DNA from 4 places in the Serratia liquefaciens ATCC 27592 genome. Region 3 is predicted to be linked to each of the others. Evidence: predicted binding sites of a transcription regulator. Region 3 holds the regulator's gene; each other region holds the start of a gene.

What was found. Region 3 encodes Fur, which represses iron uptake genes when iron is present. Its sites were predicted from a motif close to ATAATAATGAGAACNACTATCAA; they were not measured.
Region 1: a site for Fur is predicted at 2,477-2,499, ahead of sufA (Fe-S cluster assembly scaffold SufA). Genes of this name have one in related genera too.
Region 2: a site for Fur is predicted at 2,259-2,281, ahead of M495_RS13500 (TonB-dependent siderophore receptor). Genes of this name have one in related genera too.
Region 4: a site for Fur is predicted at 1,872-1,894, ahead of M495_RS11625 (TonB-dependent receptor domain-containing protein). Genes of this name have one in related genera too.

The regions. Positions count from the first base shown of each region.
Region 1 covers NC_021741.1:2,261,828-2,266,153, reverse strand. Annotated here, with positions in the region: gene sufC (Fe-S cluster assembly ATPase SufC) at 1-501, opposite strand, end outside; gene sufB (Fe-S cluster assembly protein SufB) at 544-2,040, opposite strand; gene sufA (Fe-S cluster assembly scaffold SufA) at 2,055-2,426, opposite strand; gene M495_RS10625 (hypothetical protein) at 2,982-3,386, shown strand; gene menI (1,4-dihydroxy-2-naphthoyl-CoA hydrolase) at 3,441-3,857, opposite strand; gene ydiJ (D-2-hydroxyglutarate dehydrogenase YdiJ) at 3,854-4,326, opposite strand, start outside.
Region 2 covers NC_021741.1:2,897,761-2,902,086, reverse strand. Annotated here, with positions in the region: gene M495_RS13515 (ATP-binding cassette domain-containing protein) at 1-692, opposite strand, end outside; gene M495_RS13510 (hypothetical protein) at 1,011-1,493, opposite strand; gene M495_RS13505 (hypothetical protein) at 1,665-1,958, shown strand; gene M495_RS13500 (TonB-dependent siderophore receptor) at 2,395-4,326, shown strand, end outside.
Region 3 covers NC_021741.1:1,190,024-1,194,349, reverse strand. Annotated here, with positions in the region: gene ybfF (esterase) at 1-773, shown strand, start outside; gene ybfE (LexA regulated protein) at 1,065-1,352, shown strand; gene fldA (flavodoxin FldA) at 1,582-2,121, shown strand; gene fur (ferric iron uptake transcriptional regulator) at 2,441-2,887, shown strand; gene M495_RS05495 (beta-N-acetylhexosaminidase) at 3,227-4,326, opposite strand, start outside.
Region 4 covers NC_021741.1:2,472,763-2,477,088, reverse strand. Annotated here, with positions in the region: gene M495_RS11625 (TonB-dependent receptor domain-containing protein) at 1-1,739, opposite strand, end outside; gene M495_RS11620 (serralysin family metalloprotease) at 2,060-3,520, opposite strand; gene M495_RS11615 (TIGR00645 family protein) at 3,831-4,325, shown strand.

The DNA.
Region 1 (4,326 bases), 1.1 Mb from region 3:
GCACAGATCCGGCTCCAACGCCGCCATCTGCAGAATATCATTACGCTTTTTCTCCCCACCGGAGAAACCGACGTTGACCGAACGGGTCAGCAGATCGGGCGGCATGTTCAGCAGTTCAATCTTCTCTTCGATAAAATCAGCGAAATCGAAGCGATCGAGCGCCTCCTGCTGGCGGTATTTTCGCACCGCATTCACGGACGTCTGCAGGAAAAAATGGTTGCTGACGCCGGGAATTTCCACCGGATACTGGAACGCCAGAAACACGCCTTCGCCGGCACGGTCTTCCGGATCCAACTCGAGCAGGTCCTTACCTTTAAAGGTCACTTCGCCCTCAGTGACTTCATACTCTTCGCGTCCTGCGAGGGTCGCCGAAAGCGTGCTTTTGCCCGAGCCGTTCGGCCCCATGATGGCATGCACTTCACCGGGTTTGATCTCCAGGTCCAGACCCTTGAGGATCTCGTTGCCTTCCGCGCTGACTTTTAAATTCTTGATACTTAACATGCAGTGTCCTTAGGTCGCGCTTTCGCGCTGTAAATCCGGCGATTAGCCCACGCTGTGTTCCAGGCTGATGGCCAATAACTTCTGCGCCTCGACGGCGAACTCCAGCGGCAGCTCAGAGAACACGTCCTTACAGAATCCGTTGACGATCATCGAAATGGCATTGTCTTCACTGATGCCACGTTGCAGGCAGTAGAACAGTTGGTCATCGCCAATTTTTGAGGTGGTGGCTTCATGCTCCAGCTGCGCGCTGTTGTTACGCGCCTCAACATAAGGGAACGTATGGGCGCCACTGTCCGGCCCGATCAGCATCGAGTCGCACTGGGTAAAGTTACGGGCGTTTTCCGCCCCCGGCAGGATCTTCACCAGGCCGCGATAGGTGTTCTCGCTGTGCCCGGCAGAGATGCCTTTGGCGATGATGGTTGAACGGGTGTTCTTGCCGATGTGGATCATCTTGGTGCCGGTGTCCGCCTGCTGATGGCCGCTGGTCAGCGCCACAGAGAAGAATTCACCGATAGAGTTGTCGCCCTGCAGGATCACGCTCGGGTATTTCCAGGTGATGGCCGAGCCGGTTTCCGACTGGGTCCAGGACATTTTCGACCCGGCGCCTTCGCACAGTGCGCGCTTGGTGACAAAGTTCAGGATCCCGCCCTTGCTGTCACCGCCGGAGAACCAGTTCTGTACGGTCGAGTATTTCACTTCGGCGTCTTTGTGCAGGATCACTTCCACCACCGCCGCATGCAGCTGATAGCTGTCGCGTACCGGAGCCGAGCAGCCTTCGATGTAGCTGACATAGCTGCCTTCGTCGGCGATCAGGATGGTGCGTTCGAACTGCCCGGTTTTGGCGGCGTTAATACGGAAATAGGTCGACAGTTCCATGGGGCAGCGTACGCCCTTCGGCACATAGACGAAGGTCCCGTCAGAGGCCACCGCGGCGTTCAGCGCGGCGAAGAAGTTGTCGTTTGAGGGTACGACGCGGCCGAGGTATTTGCGTACCAGATCCGGGTATTCGTGGATCGCCTCGCCGAAAGAACAGAAAATCACCCCGCTCTCGGCCAACTTCTCGCGATAGGTGGTGGAGACCGAGACGGAGTCAAAGATCGCGTCCACCGCCACTTCACTGCCTTCTCGCACCGGCACGCCGAGCTGGTTAAACGCCAGTTCAACCTCGCTGGTCAGGTAATTGTTGTCCGTGACCGCGCCGGGTTGCTGTTCTGCGCCGGGCTGCGAGCCGCAGGCGTCATCACAACTGCCGCAGGACGGCGCCGAATAATAGCTGTAGTCCTGGTAATTCAGCCGGTCGTAGTTGGCTTTCAGCCAGTGTGGCTCTTCCATTTGCAGCCAGGCACGGTAAGCCTCCAGGCGGAACTCCAGCATCCACTCAGGTTCGTTACGCTTGGCCGAGATAGCGCGCACCACGTCTTCGTTGATGCCTTTCGCTAACTCGTCGGTAGCCAGTTGGGTAAAAAAGCCTTCTTTATAGCGACCTTCGCTGACCCAAGCCTGCACTTCATTAGGCATTTCTACATTGCTTCGTGTCATGTTGATTGCATCGCTCAAACGCCAAAACTCTCGCCGCACCCGCAGGCATGCTGAGCTTTAGGGTTATTAAATTTGAATATCTGATTCAGCCCTTCACGGACAAAATCCACCGTGGTGCCATCGATAAACGGCATGGCTTTTAACGGCACATACAGTTTGGCGCCATCGCGCTCAAACAGCAGGTCGTCGTCAGCGGGTTCACGGGTGAGATCCAGCACATAGGCAAACCCGGCGCAGCCTGACTGCTTCACCCCGAGCTGCAGCCCCTTCACCTGCGGATCCTGCTGCATTAATTTAGTAATTTGTTGTACGGCATTATCACTGAGCAAAATGCCTTGCCAGACATTTTCGTCCAGAGAAAAGGTGCCGACATTTTCCGTTTGCATATGGCCTACCTCACACTCGTGTTTTTCCACAGCCAATCTGGGTTGCTACTATGTTAGTGATAACAATTATCACTTCAACCGTTTGTTTTGCGGGGGTATCCGCCAAAAACCCGGATTTTCGTTTCGGCATGCGGCAAGCGCGCGGGACAGTCAGCGACACAATCGCTGCAGGTCGGCAAGGGGATCAATTTATCCCTATGAATTTACAGCACATCCTGTACTACCTTCGTGCTTGCCTATTGGCTCGAACGCTTTACAGATCCGGATTTTTATTTTGCTTTAAACATTCATAGAAAATACCTATTTCTGAATTTTGTCTGTCTTAAAAATGCGTTTATCGACAATAAGGGACTTTTCCCACTCTTTCGCGCTTCACTGCAGGCAGACAATTCGCACGCTCTATGACTAAAGTTTAGTCGTTACTGACCATATTGGGTCGCCGTGCGCTCAATGCATCCCCCTGCCGCGATAAAAATTTCAACAGAATGATTGATCGTAAACGCGCCAGTAAATATGATAATGATTATCATTCAATTACAAATTGAGCGCGGGCAAATGAATATCTCGATGAATGCGTGGCTGCTGGGCAAAATTGATGACTATAAGTTCAGCGTGCGTGACGCCACGGTAGATTTCTACATGGCAGAAGCGTCGCTCAAGCGGCCGGAGTGCAATATCAACCACCTGAAACGCTACAACAACGTCAGCCTCAACATGGCCAATCTGTGCCTGGAAAACGGCGATGATGAAAGCTATCTGCACGCGTTGAGCAAGCTGCATAATCGGCTGATCGTGGAAATCAACAATCCGCAGCGCTGCCAGCTGTTTCGGGTTCAGAGCTACCATTTTGCCCGCCATACCCTGACCCTGATCTGCCAGAAATACGCGATGGAAGGCACCTGGGAGAAAGCGAACGCCTTCCAGAAGGACTTCGTCAAGCGGGTGCCGTTTCAGCTGTAACCCCGCCGACTGACAAGAAACCCGCAGGCCGGAATGCCTGCGGGGGAAGGAAACTTAATCGATCACTGCGGTGGTTAAACGCGAAGTGCAGCAAAGGCGGTCGCGCGAATCGAAGATTTCAATCTGCCACACCTGATGCCGACGACCAACATGCAGTGCGCGACAAACTCCGCGTACCTGGCCTTCAAACACCGCTCGCAGGTGGTTGGCATTGATCTCCAGCCCTACTACTTTCTGATCGCCCTCGCTGCACAGGTAACCAGCCATCGATCCCATCGACTCCGCCAGCACCACCGAGGCCCCACCGTGCAACAAACCAAACGGCTGCCGCGTACGGTGGTCCACAGGCATGGTAGCCTCAAGGTAATCCTCTTCCATTCGAGTAAACTGGATCCCCACATGGCTGACCATACAGCCTTCACCAGCCTGGTTTAATTGTTCCAGCGTCGTTTCTCGTTTCCACAGTTTCACTCAATCATCTCCAGAAGTGCCTGTAATGGGTGCCGTACACCGTTACCCTCAATGCGTTTGACCTGGCTGCGACAGGAGTAACCGGTCGCCAGACAACGTTGCCGCGGCAAACGTTGCAATGCCTGGTGCCATGATAGCTCATAAATGCCGAGCGAATTCTGCAGGTTCTTCACTTCATGCCCGTAAGTACCCGCCATGCCGCAGCAGCCTACGCTGACATTTTCCAGCCTGGCGCCGAAGCGAGCAAAGATCGACGTCCAGTGCTGACCGCTGGCCGGTAAGGCGGTGGTTTCAGTACAGTGACCGAACAGATACCAGGCCTCACCGGTAGCAGGCTGTTCAGCCCGCTCGGCCAGCAGTTGCTGCAACCATTCGTGCACCAGTTGCACCTGGAAGTCCCCGCGGGTTTCCCCCAGGATCTCGTTATATTCATCGCGATAACACAGCACCAGCGCCGGATCGACCCCCA
Region 2 (4,326 bases), 1.7 Mb from region 3:
TCGGCTATTTCCCCGTTCACCAGCACGATGGCACGTTGACACAGACCGGCGGCAACGGCGAGATCGTGAGTAATAAACAGTAACGCCGGCGCGCTGGGGCGTTCGGTGTAGCTTTTCAGGATATCAATCAGCTGATGCTGGCTGACCATGTCCAGAGCGGTGGTGGGTTCATCGGCAATAAGCAGCCTTTTCTCACCGAGCAAGGCCAGTGCTGCGCATATTCGCTGACATTGGCCCCCGGACAGTTGACCGGGGTAGCGCGGCATGACGTTGTCTGCCGATATTCCCAACGCTGTCAGTAATTCCGCAGCGCAGTGCTGGGCCTGGCATTTCGTCAGGGCATTTTGGCTGCGTAGCGCCAGGGTCAATTGCTGACCCACGGTGGCCAGAGGATTGAGGCTGGTAAAAGGATCCTGAAAAATGGCTGCCAAATCAGTGTTTTTACGCCGTGGCAAACGCAGACCATTAACTTCTCGCCCTTGCAGTCGAATCGAACCGCTAACCGTTGCGCCGACCGGCAGCGTGCCCAGAATGGCGGCGGCGGTCAGTGATTTGCCGGAACCCGATGCGCCCAGCAGGCATAAACGTTCACCTGCATGCAAAGTGAAGCTCAGATCGTGGATCTTGACCTCTGCGTTCAGTGAGAGCGTCAGGTGTTCTACGGTAAGTAACGGCGGGGTTTGGCTTTCCATTAATGCATCTGTGCTGGTTTATTATGATATGTAATAACATAACATTTCAGCCTCTGAAATGACCAGCGGATTAATGAAATACTTTGAAATAGGCTAAAGTGGGTTAACCAAGGTATAATACTCAGGGTTTTGTTGGCAGGTTGGTCCTATCGGTGAGAACGCTTATTTTCATTTTGTGCATGGCCGGTTATCTGCTGGTGTTGAGTTACCTTGGCGTGTTTGTCACTGATAAAATATGTGAAAAATCAGAAAACTATACCAAGGTCTGCCGTCTTGTCGATATCTCGGAACCCCATATCCCACGCTAAATCTCGGCCGTCAGCCTAAATAATCTGCGGTAATTAACGGTGTCAGCACCCCCGACAGAACGGCTAACGTAGCCCATTGTCGCCACCCTAAGCGCGCAAACCAATCTTGACGAAGAGGTGGCGTTGCAAGTTGACCCAGTACGATGGGGCCGGTGAGCAATACAGTCAGAAGAATAAAAACCAACCCTCGGCTCCAGATATTGAACTCGCTATGCATCACGTTGGCGTAATAAATCCGCATCAGAATATAATAGGCCAGCATCATCCAGGCAAAGTTAGCGCGTTTTTTGAGCAGGTGGTAAAGCATGAACCCGATAAATAGGCTGTGGCATGCGGAGATCAGTGGAGCTTCAAAAGGGTGTCTGACGCAGACGTTGTATACCGCCAGGTAGATATTAAAGATCAGTAGGGCATACACGGTATATATATACCAGCCATAGATAACCTTCAGTTTTTTGGGGGTTGGCGAGATTGGGCAATATTCCGGTATCATTGGAGCCTCCTGAGCTGACTAGCGTTATAACATTCAAAAACTAAATGGAATTTAAACGCTAAACAGGCTTTATTTTACCCTCTGTCGGGAACTAATCAGGGCCTGTCAGGTCTGTTGAAACCATAAGGTTTAGGGTGTTTTCCCATCGAAAAATAATGGCAACTTATTGATATGAAAGAGTATAAAAACGAACGTTTCACCATGTATCTGCTGATTGCCACGCTGGGGTTTTATTTCTTTCTGCCACCTATGGTGGTCGCTTTATTTTGTCAGTGGTTCAATCTCAATCCCTTTAATGTCATTCGGTTTTGGCATATTAATCCCTTTTCTGCCGAACGAGGAATACCCCTTTATCAAACCTTTATATACATACTCATTTTATGGGGGTCAGCGAATATTTTGCTTGGCGCTATCCTGCTGGTGGTGAGCCGTTTGCATAAATGGTTTATTAAACGACCACGCTGAGCGTTGTTGCCGCTGGATGAGCAAAAAGAGGTGGATTGAAACTCTGCACTAAAGGATAATGATAGTCGTTATCATCTATGAGTGCCAGTCGAGAGGAAAAGGTTTGTCTCCTTATGCGCTCTTCCGAACTGGCACGACATTGCTTACATCTATTCCTGTTTACTTGCCAGCCTAGTGCTGGCTTTTTTTATTGTTATCTTTCAATCGACTAATTCCCTATTCAGCCCAGGGTTTATTTGCCGTGCAGATTGCTTTGCTTGCTTATAAAAAGGCATAGAGGCTTGAAAATTTTTATCGATAAAGATAATAATTATCATTAATATTTCACTTAATTTACATACAACACACCGATATAACCTCTGCACAGCGTTGTTAAACCGCGTTGATGACAGGACATTTGGGTGTCATTTAATGTTTTTTACTGGGGATTACAGGTATGCCGACGATTTTTCCTGTCAAACGGTCGCGGGTTTTGTGTGCGTTTGCGATGTTTCTGCCGCTGGTGTCTTTCGCTGAGGATACTCTGGTTGTTACTGCTAAACCCGCTGATACGGCGGAAGCAGCGACCCACGGCTATCAAGCGACGACCAGCCAAGGGGCGACCAAAACCGATAAACCCTTGATTCTGACTGCACAGTCCGTTTCGGTGGTGACGCGCCAACAAATGACCGACCAGAATACTCAAACGGTTAATGATGCCCTGAAATATACACCTGGTGTTTTCACTAACTTCGCCGGTGGTGCAACGCGCTATGACACCATTGCGTTACGTGGTTTTCACGGTGGCGACGTTAATAACACCTTCCTTGATGGTCTGCGGTTATTGAGTGACGGCGGCACCTATAATGCCTTGCAGGTTGACCCCTGGTTCCTGGAACGCATCGACGTTATCAAAGGGCCTTCATCGGTCATGTACGGGCAAAGCATTCCGGGCGGGTTGGTCGCTTTGACCTCCAAGCGCCCCCAGTTTGCCACGGAAGGGCACGTTAACCTGATGGCAGGCAATAACAACACCCAGGGTGGCGCTTTCGATGTGACCGGCGCGCTGTCTGAACAGTGGGCTTATCGGCTGACCGGGATGACGCGCAGCAGCGAAACCATGTATGACCATCAACGTGAGGAACGCTATGCCATTTCACCGTCATTACTGTGGCAGCCGGATGAAAATACTTCGCTGCTGCTGAAAGCTTATCTGCAAAAAGATCCCTCTGGCGGTTATCACAGTGCGGTACCGGCAGATGGCAGCCTCTATTCCAGTTCCGGTGACAAGCTGGGGCGTGGCTTCTTTGATGGCGAGAGCAGCCGCAATGTGTTCAAACGTTGGGAACAGATTTACAGCTACGCTTTCTCGCACAGTTTTAACGACGTTTGGTCATTCCGCCAGAACGCCAGCTACACCCACTCCAATGTTGAATTACAGCAGGTGTACCAGATTGGCTGGAATGACGATCACAGCCTATTGAATCGCTATTACAGCGGTTCAGCCACTTCGCTGGATGCCTTCGCCGTTGATAACCAGTTGGAAGCCGATTTTGCGACCGGGCCGCTGGATCATAAGGTGATGCTGGGTTTGGATTACCAGCGCCTGCGTAATAATTTGTGGGATGAGTCGGCGGGAGCTTCACAGCTTAATCCTTACACCGGCGTGTCCGGCGGTGACGCATTAACCAACCTGACGCATACCGATTCCCGACGTCGTTATGAGCAGACCGGCGTTTATCTGCAGGATGAAATCAGCTTACAGAATTGGTATCTGAATCTGTCAGGGCGCTTCGACCGTATCGAATCTAAAAATACGGTGCTCAACACCGCCACCAGCGATGCCCGCACCGACGACAATTTCAGCGGCCGTGGCTCACTGTTGTACCGCTTCGATAACGGTTTCTCGCCTTACGTCAGTTATAGCACCGCAGTCACCCCGGAGGCATTGCCCGATCAAAACGGCCATATGCTGAAACCCAGCACCAGCGAGCAGTATGAGGTGGGCCTGAAGTACCAGCCACCAGGCAGTTCCTCGATATACAGCGTGGCGCTGTATGACCTGACGCAGAAAGACGTGGCTAACCGCGTGGTTCAGCAAAGCTATTACCTGCCGGCCGGCAAGGTGCATTCTCAGGGGATTGAGCTGGAGGCCCGAAGCAAGATCACCGAACGCTTCGATCTGATCGCAGGCTATACCTACAATAAAGTGAAATTCAAAGATGCCATTGATGGCAACGACGGCAACACACCGTATCTCGCACCGGACCAAATGGCTTCACTGTGGGGCAAATATGCCACCTCATACGGTGTGGATCTTGGTGCTGGGGCGCGTTACATCGGCAAGCAGTGGGCCGATAACGAAAATACGTTGAGGATCCCTTCCGTT
Region 3 (4,326 bases):
TGAACTTCGCCATGAAATTACATTATCAACTGCTGGCCACCGAGTCCGATGCACTGCCGGTGATCCTGATCCACGGGCTGTTTGGCAATTTGGACAACCTGGGCGTGCTGGCGCGCGACCTGAACCAGCAGCACAGCGTAGTTAAAGTCGATCTGCGCAACCACGGCCTGTCACCGCGTTCTGAGGTCATGACCTACCCGGAGATGGCGCAGGATCTGCTGACGTTGCTGGACGATTTGCAGTTGGAGAAGGTCATTGTCATTGGCCACTCGATGGGCGGCAAAGCGGCCATGGCGCTGACGGCAATCGCCCCGCAGCGCGTGGAGAAGCTGATCATCATTGACGTTGCGCCGGTGGACTATCAAACGCGCCGCCACGACGAAATTTTTGTCGCGTTGCAGGCGGTGAGCGCCGCCGGCATTACCCAACGCCAGCAGGCGGCGGAATTGATGCGTGGCTACCTGAAAGAGGAAGGCGTGATCCAGTTCCTGCTGAAATCCTTCCATCAAGGCGAATGGCGTTTCAATCTGCCGGTGCTGATCGAAGAGTACGAGAACATCACCGGCTGGCAGGAAGTGCCGGCCTGGCCTCACCCGACGCTGTTTATCCGCGGCGGCCTGTCGCCTTACGTGCAGGACAGCTATCGCGAAGATATTGCCCGTCAATTCCCGCAGGCTCGCGCTCACGTCGTTGCCGGTACCGGACACTGGGTTCATGCGGAAAAACCGGAGGCGGTGTTGCGCGCCATTCACCGCTTTCTCGGCGAAGCCTGAGTCGCGCCAGGCCCGACAAATGGGCCGTTTCTCTCCCAAAGTCACCATCTGATGAAAAAACGCGCTAAAGATAACGGCTTAGCGCGTTTTCGGCTCAGTTAAGCATTGTCGTCGCTCTACCTGCTGGGGTAATATGGCGCGCTATAATTTTGCCGCCGTGCCGAGCGTGTTCGCTAACGTCAGGCTGGGGTGAATTTGGGTTAGGGTTTATTGGCCCGAAGTGTGTTAACCGAACCGTCCGGAAGCGTGTAAGCGCTTTTTGATGCAAACTCCCTTGCAGTACCGCTACCTATGGCAAAAGAACAAACGGATCGCACGACGCTGGATCTGTTCGCAGATGAACGCCGTCCGGGGCGCCCGAAAACCAACCCGCTATCCCGAGATGAACAGCTTAGAATCAATAAGCGTAATCAGCTTCGACGCGATAAAGTCCGTGGCTTACGGCGTGTGGAACTGAAGATCAATGCGGATGCGGTGGACGCCCTGAACAAACTGGCGGAACAGCGTAATATCAGCCGCAGCGAGCTTATTGAGCAAATGCTGCTGGCACAACTGGCGGACGAGCAGCCAGAACATTGATCATTGCAGCCGCACATGCGGCGCGGCGTTAAGGATGACGCCCGATCAACACCGCTTTATTCCACCCGGCATCGCATTAAAGTGATAAATACCCGGGGTAAATTTCTGGCATGATACGCACTTACCGGTAAGAGATAACCTCTTGCCATGGCATCATTTTAATCGGTGTTATCGTAGTCAACGCTAACATCGTGAATGCAATTTATTGAATTTAAAGGTTATACGCGATATGGCTAATGTAGGCATTTTCTTTGGCAGCGACACTGGCAATACCGAAAACATTGCCAAGATGATCCAGAAAATTCTTCAGCAGCAGTTTGGTAAAGATGTGGCTGAAATTCATGACATCGCCAAAAGCAGCAAAGAAGATCTGGAAGCTTTCGATATCCTGCTGCTCGGTATCCCAACCTGGTACTACGGCGAAGCGCAGTGCGACTGGGACGATTTCTTCCCAACGCTGGAAGAAATTGACTTCAACGGCAAGCTGGTTGCGCTGTTCGGCTGTGGCGATCAGGAAGACTACGCAGAGTATTTCTGTGATGCGATGGGTACCATTCGCGACATCATTGAACCGCGTGGCGCCGCGATCGTAGGCCACTGGCCAACCAAGGGTTACCACTTTGAAGCCTCCAAAGGCTTGGTTAACGACAGCCATTTCATCGGCCTGGCCATTGACGAAGATCGCCAACCTGAGCTGACCAACGAACGTGTCGAAGGCTGGGTAAAACAAATCGTCGAAGAGCTGAGCCTGGCCGAAATCGTCGGGTAACGCCAAAGGTTGAACAAAAGCCCTGCAAAGTGCATAGTGTGCCGGCAGGGCCATCATTGGCAGTACAAATTACTGCAATAGAAGCTACAGATTTGTAACTTCCCACACCATCAAGGTAGACTGAGTTTTCGGTTTATCCCATTCATCAAGACGTTGCATGTATAACATGCAATTGTGCAATTATAGCTTTGTTAACAACCGGCGGTTTCCATTTAGAGCAACCGGTTCTATAATGAGACGCAATTAACTCTTTGTGCCGACCGATGCCAAAGGCGAGAACGCCTCAACTTGATTAGCATAGTAACAGGACTGAATCCGCATGACTGACAACAACACCGCATTGAAGAAGGCCGGCTTAAAAGTCACGCTTCCGCGACTCAAAATCCTGGAAGTACTGCAAAATCCGGAATGCCATCACGTCAGTGCGGAAGATCTGTACAAAAAACTGATAGATATGGGCGAAGAAATTGGCCTGGCTACGGTTTACCGCGTACTGAACCAATTTGATGATGCCGGCATTGTGACCCGTCACAACTTCGAAGGCGGCAAGTCCGTGTTCGAATTGACCCAGCAACATCACCACGATCACCTGATTTGCCTGGATTGCGGCAAAGTGATCGAATTCAGCGATGAGTCTATCGAAGTGCGTCAGCGTGATATCGCCAAACAACACGGCATCAAGCTCACCAACCACAGCCTGTACCTGTACGGCCACTGTGAAACAGGTGACTGCCGCGAAGACGACACCCTGCACGACAAAAAATAATGTCCTAACCGGCATTGAGAACCGCCTTAACGGCGGTTTTTTTGTGCCTGCGATAATAGGATAAAAAATCCCCGGACAGGCCGGGGAAAGTTCACAGCGTTAAATACAACAATTGCAGCGGCACTTCTCTACAGCACTTCTCTCGCTTCCCACTTACACTCTCAGCACTACCCCACCCGCCGACACGCGGATGAGCAACAGAGCTTGGTTCGGTATTAACAGGTACCGGCAATCCCGGAAAAAACGCAACCGATAGTCAAATTCATGTCCGATTACGCCGGACGCTGCCCTGGTCGAGTAACAACGGCCCGCCTGCGAACAGGGGGCCGAGTTTCAGGTTTACACTTTCTCAGCGCGACTGTAACGCTTGCCGTCCGGGCTCACCGCGCGGATCAGTACCTCACCGCTAACCCCAGGCTTGGCCTTGGCATCGTAACGTTGCCATTGTTTGCCACCGTCGGTGGAATATTCAATGCCCAGACCCGGCAGCGAAATATTGGCTTCCAGCTTGCCCCCCACCACTCGGGCGCCTGGCACCGGCAACCGGTAGTTCACGCCACCTTTGTCCAGTTTTGCCAGCTCACGCTGACCGAGCAGGTTGGAAAAGCGCAGCCAATCGCGGTCCAGCTTCTTGGTATCGATGAAGTGGGTTTCGCCGCCTTTATACTCCCGGCCCGCCCGGTAATCCTGCTCCCACTCTGCCCGGTGCCATGCGCGCTCGGCCACCGACAGCGAACGAGGGAAGATCATGTACTCCATTTGCTCGTCGGTACGCTGGGTTTCGCTCCACATCTGCGCGGAAATACCGTAAGCCCCCGGCCAGGGCTTGTCGCTCTTGGCGGTAAAGTGATTACCATCGCGATCAACCGAGGTTTCGGCGTTTTGCGGCAGGTTGTTTGGCGCAAAGCTGAACATTTTCTGTTCATCGCTGAAACGCGTTCCCCAGTAGTAACCACGCTCGTCCGGGTTCACCTCATACGGGAAGTCCATGTAGACATAATCCGGGTTTGAAAGGATCAGTTCGTAGCCCTTGTTCGCCCAGTCGTTGGCACTGTCGAACCCGCCCCAATACAGCGTATCCCAGAAGTTAACCCCGACACGCTGGGTAGCAAAGGCCTTGGCGTTTTTGGCATCTTTCAGGCCATCCTGCCAGGCTTGCATTCTGTCGATCCCATGCGCTTTCACCAATTGGCTGACTTCTACTCCGAAGTAGCTTGGCAGGTGCTCCATATCGGCGACCTTGCCATCTTTGATCATCGCCTGGCAGACCTGAGATTTTGCCCATGGCTTGTCTTCTTTGCTCTGATCGATGATGCCTTTGCCGGCTTCCGGCTTGTTCACATCGGTATAACCAGCACCTAACCGGATGTTTTTCGCCTCGTCACCGCCAAAGTGCCAGGTACTCAGCGGCTGCCCGGCCTCTTTATGCATCTGGGCAA
Region 4 (4,326 bases), 1.3 Mb from region 3:
CGCTGGTAGCGGGTATAGGCAATGAAGTTTTTATAGGTGTTGTAGAACAGCGAGGTGCGCAGGGTCACGCCTTCGACAACCTCTCCCTTCACGCCCCATTCCAGGTTGTTGCTGGTCTCGGTATTCAGATCGGCGTTGCCGATCAACGCATACTGCGCGGTGCCTGCGTAGCTGGAGCCGAGGTTCCATGAGCCATAAAGTTGGCTGGCGTTCGGGAACTGCGCACCGCGTTTGTACTGGAGATAAGTCATCAACGTCGGCGTCAGATTGTACTGGAAGCTGAGTGACGGCAGGACCTGGGTATCGGTGTTGCTTTTGCCGTACAGCGTTTCCAACTCGGACTCCGTCAGCACCGTGCTGCCGGTAGTCAGACTGCTCAGGTTCTGCGGCTTGGTGCTTTGGTGAGCCACGCGCACGCCCGGCACCACGGCAAAGCCGTGCCCGTCGAGATCAAACTGGATCCTGTCCTGCACATAACCGCCCAGCACATAGCTGCGACTGTCGGACTCCGGCTGCATGATGGCGGTAAATGCACTGGGTGCAGGCTCTTCACGGAACGGTCGCTCGGTATCGGTCAACCTTACATTGAGTCCCCCGCTCAGCGTGTGCCGTCCCCATGTTTTGGCTATCTGGCTTTCAAGACCATAGGTGTTGACGTTGTAGTCGGAGTAAACCCGTTCCATGCTGCCAGTGCTGGTGGGCATATAGGTGTTGTCATGCGCCTGAGTCTGTTGGTAATAGACTTTTGAGGTCAGGGTATCGACAAAATCGTTGTACGGCGTCCATTCATCTTTCAGGCTCACTCCCCAACGGCGCGTATTGCTTTGCTGTTGGGCGGTCCCCAGAATGGCGCTGCCGGCCGAGTTCCAACTGTCGTAATGGGTGTGGTTGGTTTTGTCATAGTAATCCACCGTGCCCGTGAGTTTGTGTTCGTCGTTCGGTTGCCAGATACCGGAGGCCATCAGCGCATTGGTGTGCCAGTTGGCCGGATAGGCCTGGTGGGTGCCGCTGTTATTGCGCGTTTCCTGGCCGTCACGGCGACTGTAAACAAACACCCCGCGCAGTTGTTCATCGCCCGCAGCGGCGGTAATGCCATTGTGCCAGCTGCGATTGGACGAATCATAATCGCTCTGGTAACCAAAGTAGGTCTGTTTGGTGGGGGAAAGGTACTGATCGGCTGATTTCGGTAAAAACGAAACGGCACCGCCAATAGAGGTATTACTGCGTTCAATCGAGGTTGCGCCCGATTCGATCTCCACCTGGCCGTACATGTAAGGGTCGATATAGTCCCTGCCGATGCCAAAGGTATTGAGCCCGGCGCGGCTGACGTAGCTGCGTCCGGTGGCATCAGGCTGTGGAATGCCGTCGACGTCCAATCCGACGCGATTGCTCTCCAGGCCACGGATGTTATAACCGGTATACCCGCTGCGATCGAAACCACTTTTCCCCGATGATGAGCCCCCGCTGACACCGGTGGCACTGATCAAGGGTTCATAGCGCATAATCGAGCCGAAATCATTGCCCCCTTTGTTCTGCATGTCTTGCGCGGTAATAGTGGTGATTGTCCCCGATTTATTTTCAATAACCGGCGCCACTACCGTTATTTCTTCTTCACTTTGCGTGGTCTTTTCTAATGAGGTTTTCTTAACTTCCGCATTGGCGTTAAAGGCACTGGCGATTAATGCGCCCCATAAGGCGGAATGCCCGATAATTCCCCGGCAATTAAAAGTTCTGCACATGTGTTAGCCCTGCATTAATTATTAGTATTCGCTCGCAGTTGCTTCGCCACTCGGGTTTAACCGAGTTAAAAGGGATTAAAAGAAATTAATAATGCTAAAATAAAGGTCTTTCTTCGCAGACTCAGTAAATTGATAATAATGACAATGCTTACCATAAGCAACGTCGTTATAACCTTATTAAATACATTGATGAGATACTTCCAAACCGTTTACGAAATCCTTACAAAGCGGCGTCGGTAGCCGACGTGGCGAAGAGACATTGTGGGACGCAGGGGAATAAAACCGTAATAAAACGGTGGGCATAACCCACCGTGACAGAATTAAACAATAAAATCAGTGGCGGTATTTGCCTGGCCTACGATATTCACCAGGAAGTCCGGTGTCGCATGACCACTTATATTCAATGCCAATTCACTAAAATCACTTTGTGAATTATACGTCAACGTGGCCTCACCTGCCTGACCGCTGAAGCTGTCAACGAAATGAATAAAGTCGGTACCGTTATCGCCCTGATTAAAGAAAGACAGGTCAATCTTGTCGATACCGGTTTCAAAGTCGAGGATCTTATCCGGCGATTTGAACGGTGAATCGCTCACGGCGGAGAAAACAAAAATATCACTGCCGCTGCCACCGGATAACTGATCCTGCCCACCGCCACCGTAAATAACGTCGTTCCCCGCGCCGCCCTGAAGAATATTGGCGGCGTCATTGCCGACAATGACATCATTCCCCGAACCGCCAATGGCGTTTTCGATGACAGCGCCTACGGCGATGGAAATATTGCCCTTCAATCCGCCAACGTCAGAGAACGAGCCTTCGGTCAGATTAATACGCTGGTCTTGCGAGTACCCTGAGAAATCAAGGGTGTCGTTACCGCCCGCGTCCCAGACGGAGAAAATCAGTTTCTGGCTGCTGTCCGTCGCGGTGTAGAAATCTCTGCCGGAATTTGAGTTGAATCCATATACCGTGTCACCGGTGCGCGTGGTGGTATTGGCACCATATAAATACTGAATGGCAGCAATATCATCGACCAGCGGAGCCGCGGAATAATAACCGCCGTGATCGCCGCCGGTGACAGATTCATCCCAATAGCTCATCACGCTGAACTGGCGAGTATCTTCGGCGTAGGTAGCCTTGGCATAACTCGGGCTTTGTCCGGCATTGTAAACCCCTGGGTGATCCAACCCCAAAGTGTGCCCCAATTCATGGGTGATGCTCAGGCGGCCATAGTTGCCCAATTCAGGATGTAAATTGGCATAAACACCATCACGGGGATCTGCATAGTCGTAATTAATATTGAACCAGCTTTGACCGTCGGTATTATGCCCGCGATAATCCGTACCTGCGCCGGTAAAAGGTTTAATCGCATAAGCCTGACCGTCGCCCTCATAATTACCAAAGGTAATGTTGGACTTTTGCCCTGGGGCTACCTCGACGAAATTAAGGTTCGCCACATCGGCCCAAGACTGCAGGGAAAGCTTGGCCTGCGCTTTTTGATCGGCGGTAAAGGCACTTAGGCCGGTGTCTTGGCTGGCAAAGCGACCATTTAAATTGCTCTGATTATAATCCCAATCCGGGAAGGAGTAAGTGACGGTGGCGCCTTGGCCGAGGACGTGAGTTCCATTCCAGGTTTGTTCACTGCGCGCTATTTGCTTGCCTGCCGCTGCTATATCAAAAGAAGGCTTATTATTAATGGTTAAACCATTGCCTCTATTATGGTAATTCAGCAAATCATTAACACTATCCCAACCGTTGTTTTTTCCATTTAGGGAATTATCCATATCCATCTCCATTAGGTTAATTCATTTCCGTTATATATAATTCGCTCGCGATATAAAAACCCACTGCAATGTCATTATGCAGCATTTAAAGGCTAGTCTGATTTTCGGATAGCTCAATATATATTGATAAAATATTTTTTTGCGGAGTAAATAGCTTAAAAACACGCAGTGATTAAAGGGGCTTATTTCTTTCGTATGGCATTCCCTCATCCCGGCGAAATCCCCTTTCAATCCTCGCGGGCTCTCTTGCCTTTTGACGGGCCTCTTGCGTTATACTGTATCCCACTTTTTGTAACGAACTCAGATGACTATGGAACGCTTTCTAGAAAATGCCATGTATGCCTCCCGTTGGCTACTTGCCCCGGTTTACTTCGGCCTGTCCCTGGCCTTGCTGGCGCTGTCGATTAAATTTTTCCAGGAGATATTCCATGTTCTGCCGAACATTTTCTCCATAGCCGAAGCGGATCTGGTTCTGACGCTGCTCTCGCTGGTCGATATGGCGCTGGTTGGCGGCCTGCTGGTGATGGTGATGTTCTCGGGCTATGAAAATTTTGTTTCGCAGCTGGATATCAGCGAAAACAAAGAGAAACTGAGCTGGCTGGGCAAGATGGATGCCACCTCTCTAAAGAACAAGGTGGCCGCTTCAATTGTCGCCATTTCCTCCATTCACCTGCTGCGGGTGTTTATGGACGCCAAAAACGTGCCGGACAACAAGCTGATGTGGTATGTGATCATCCACCTGACCTTTGTCCTTTCGGCTTTTGTGATGGGCTACCTCGATAAGCTGACGCGCTACAAAAACTGAT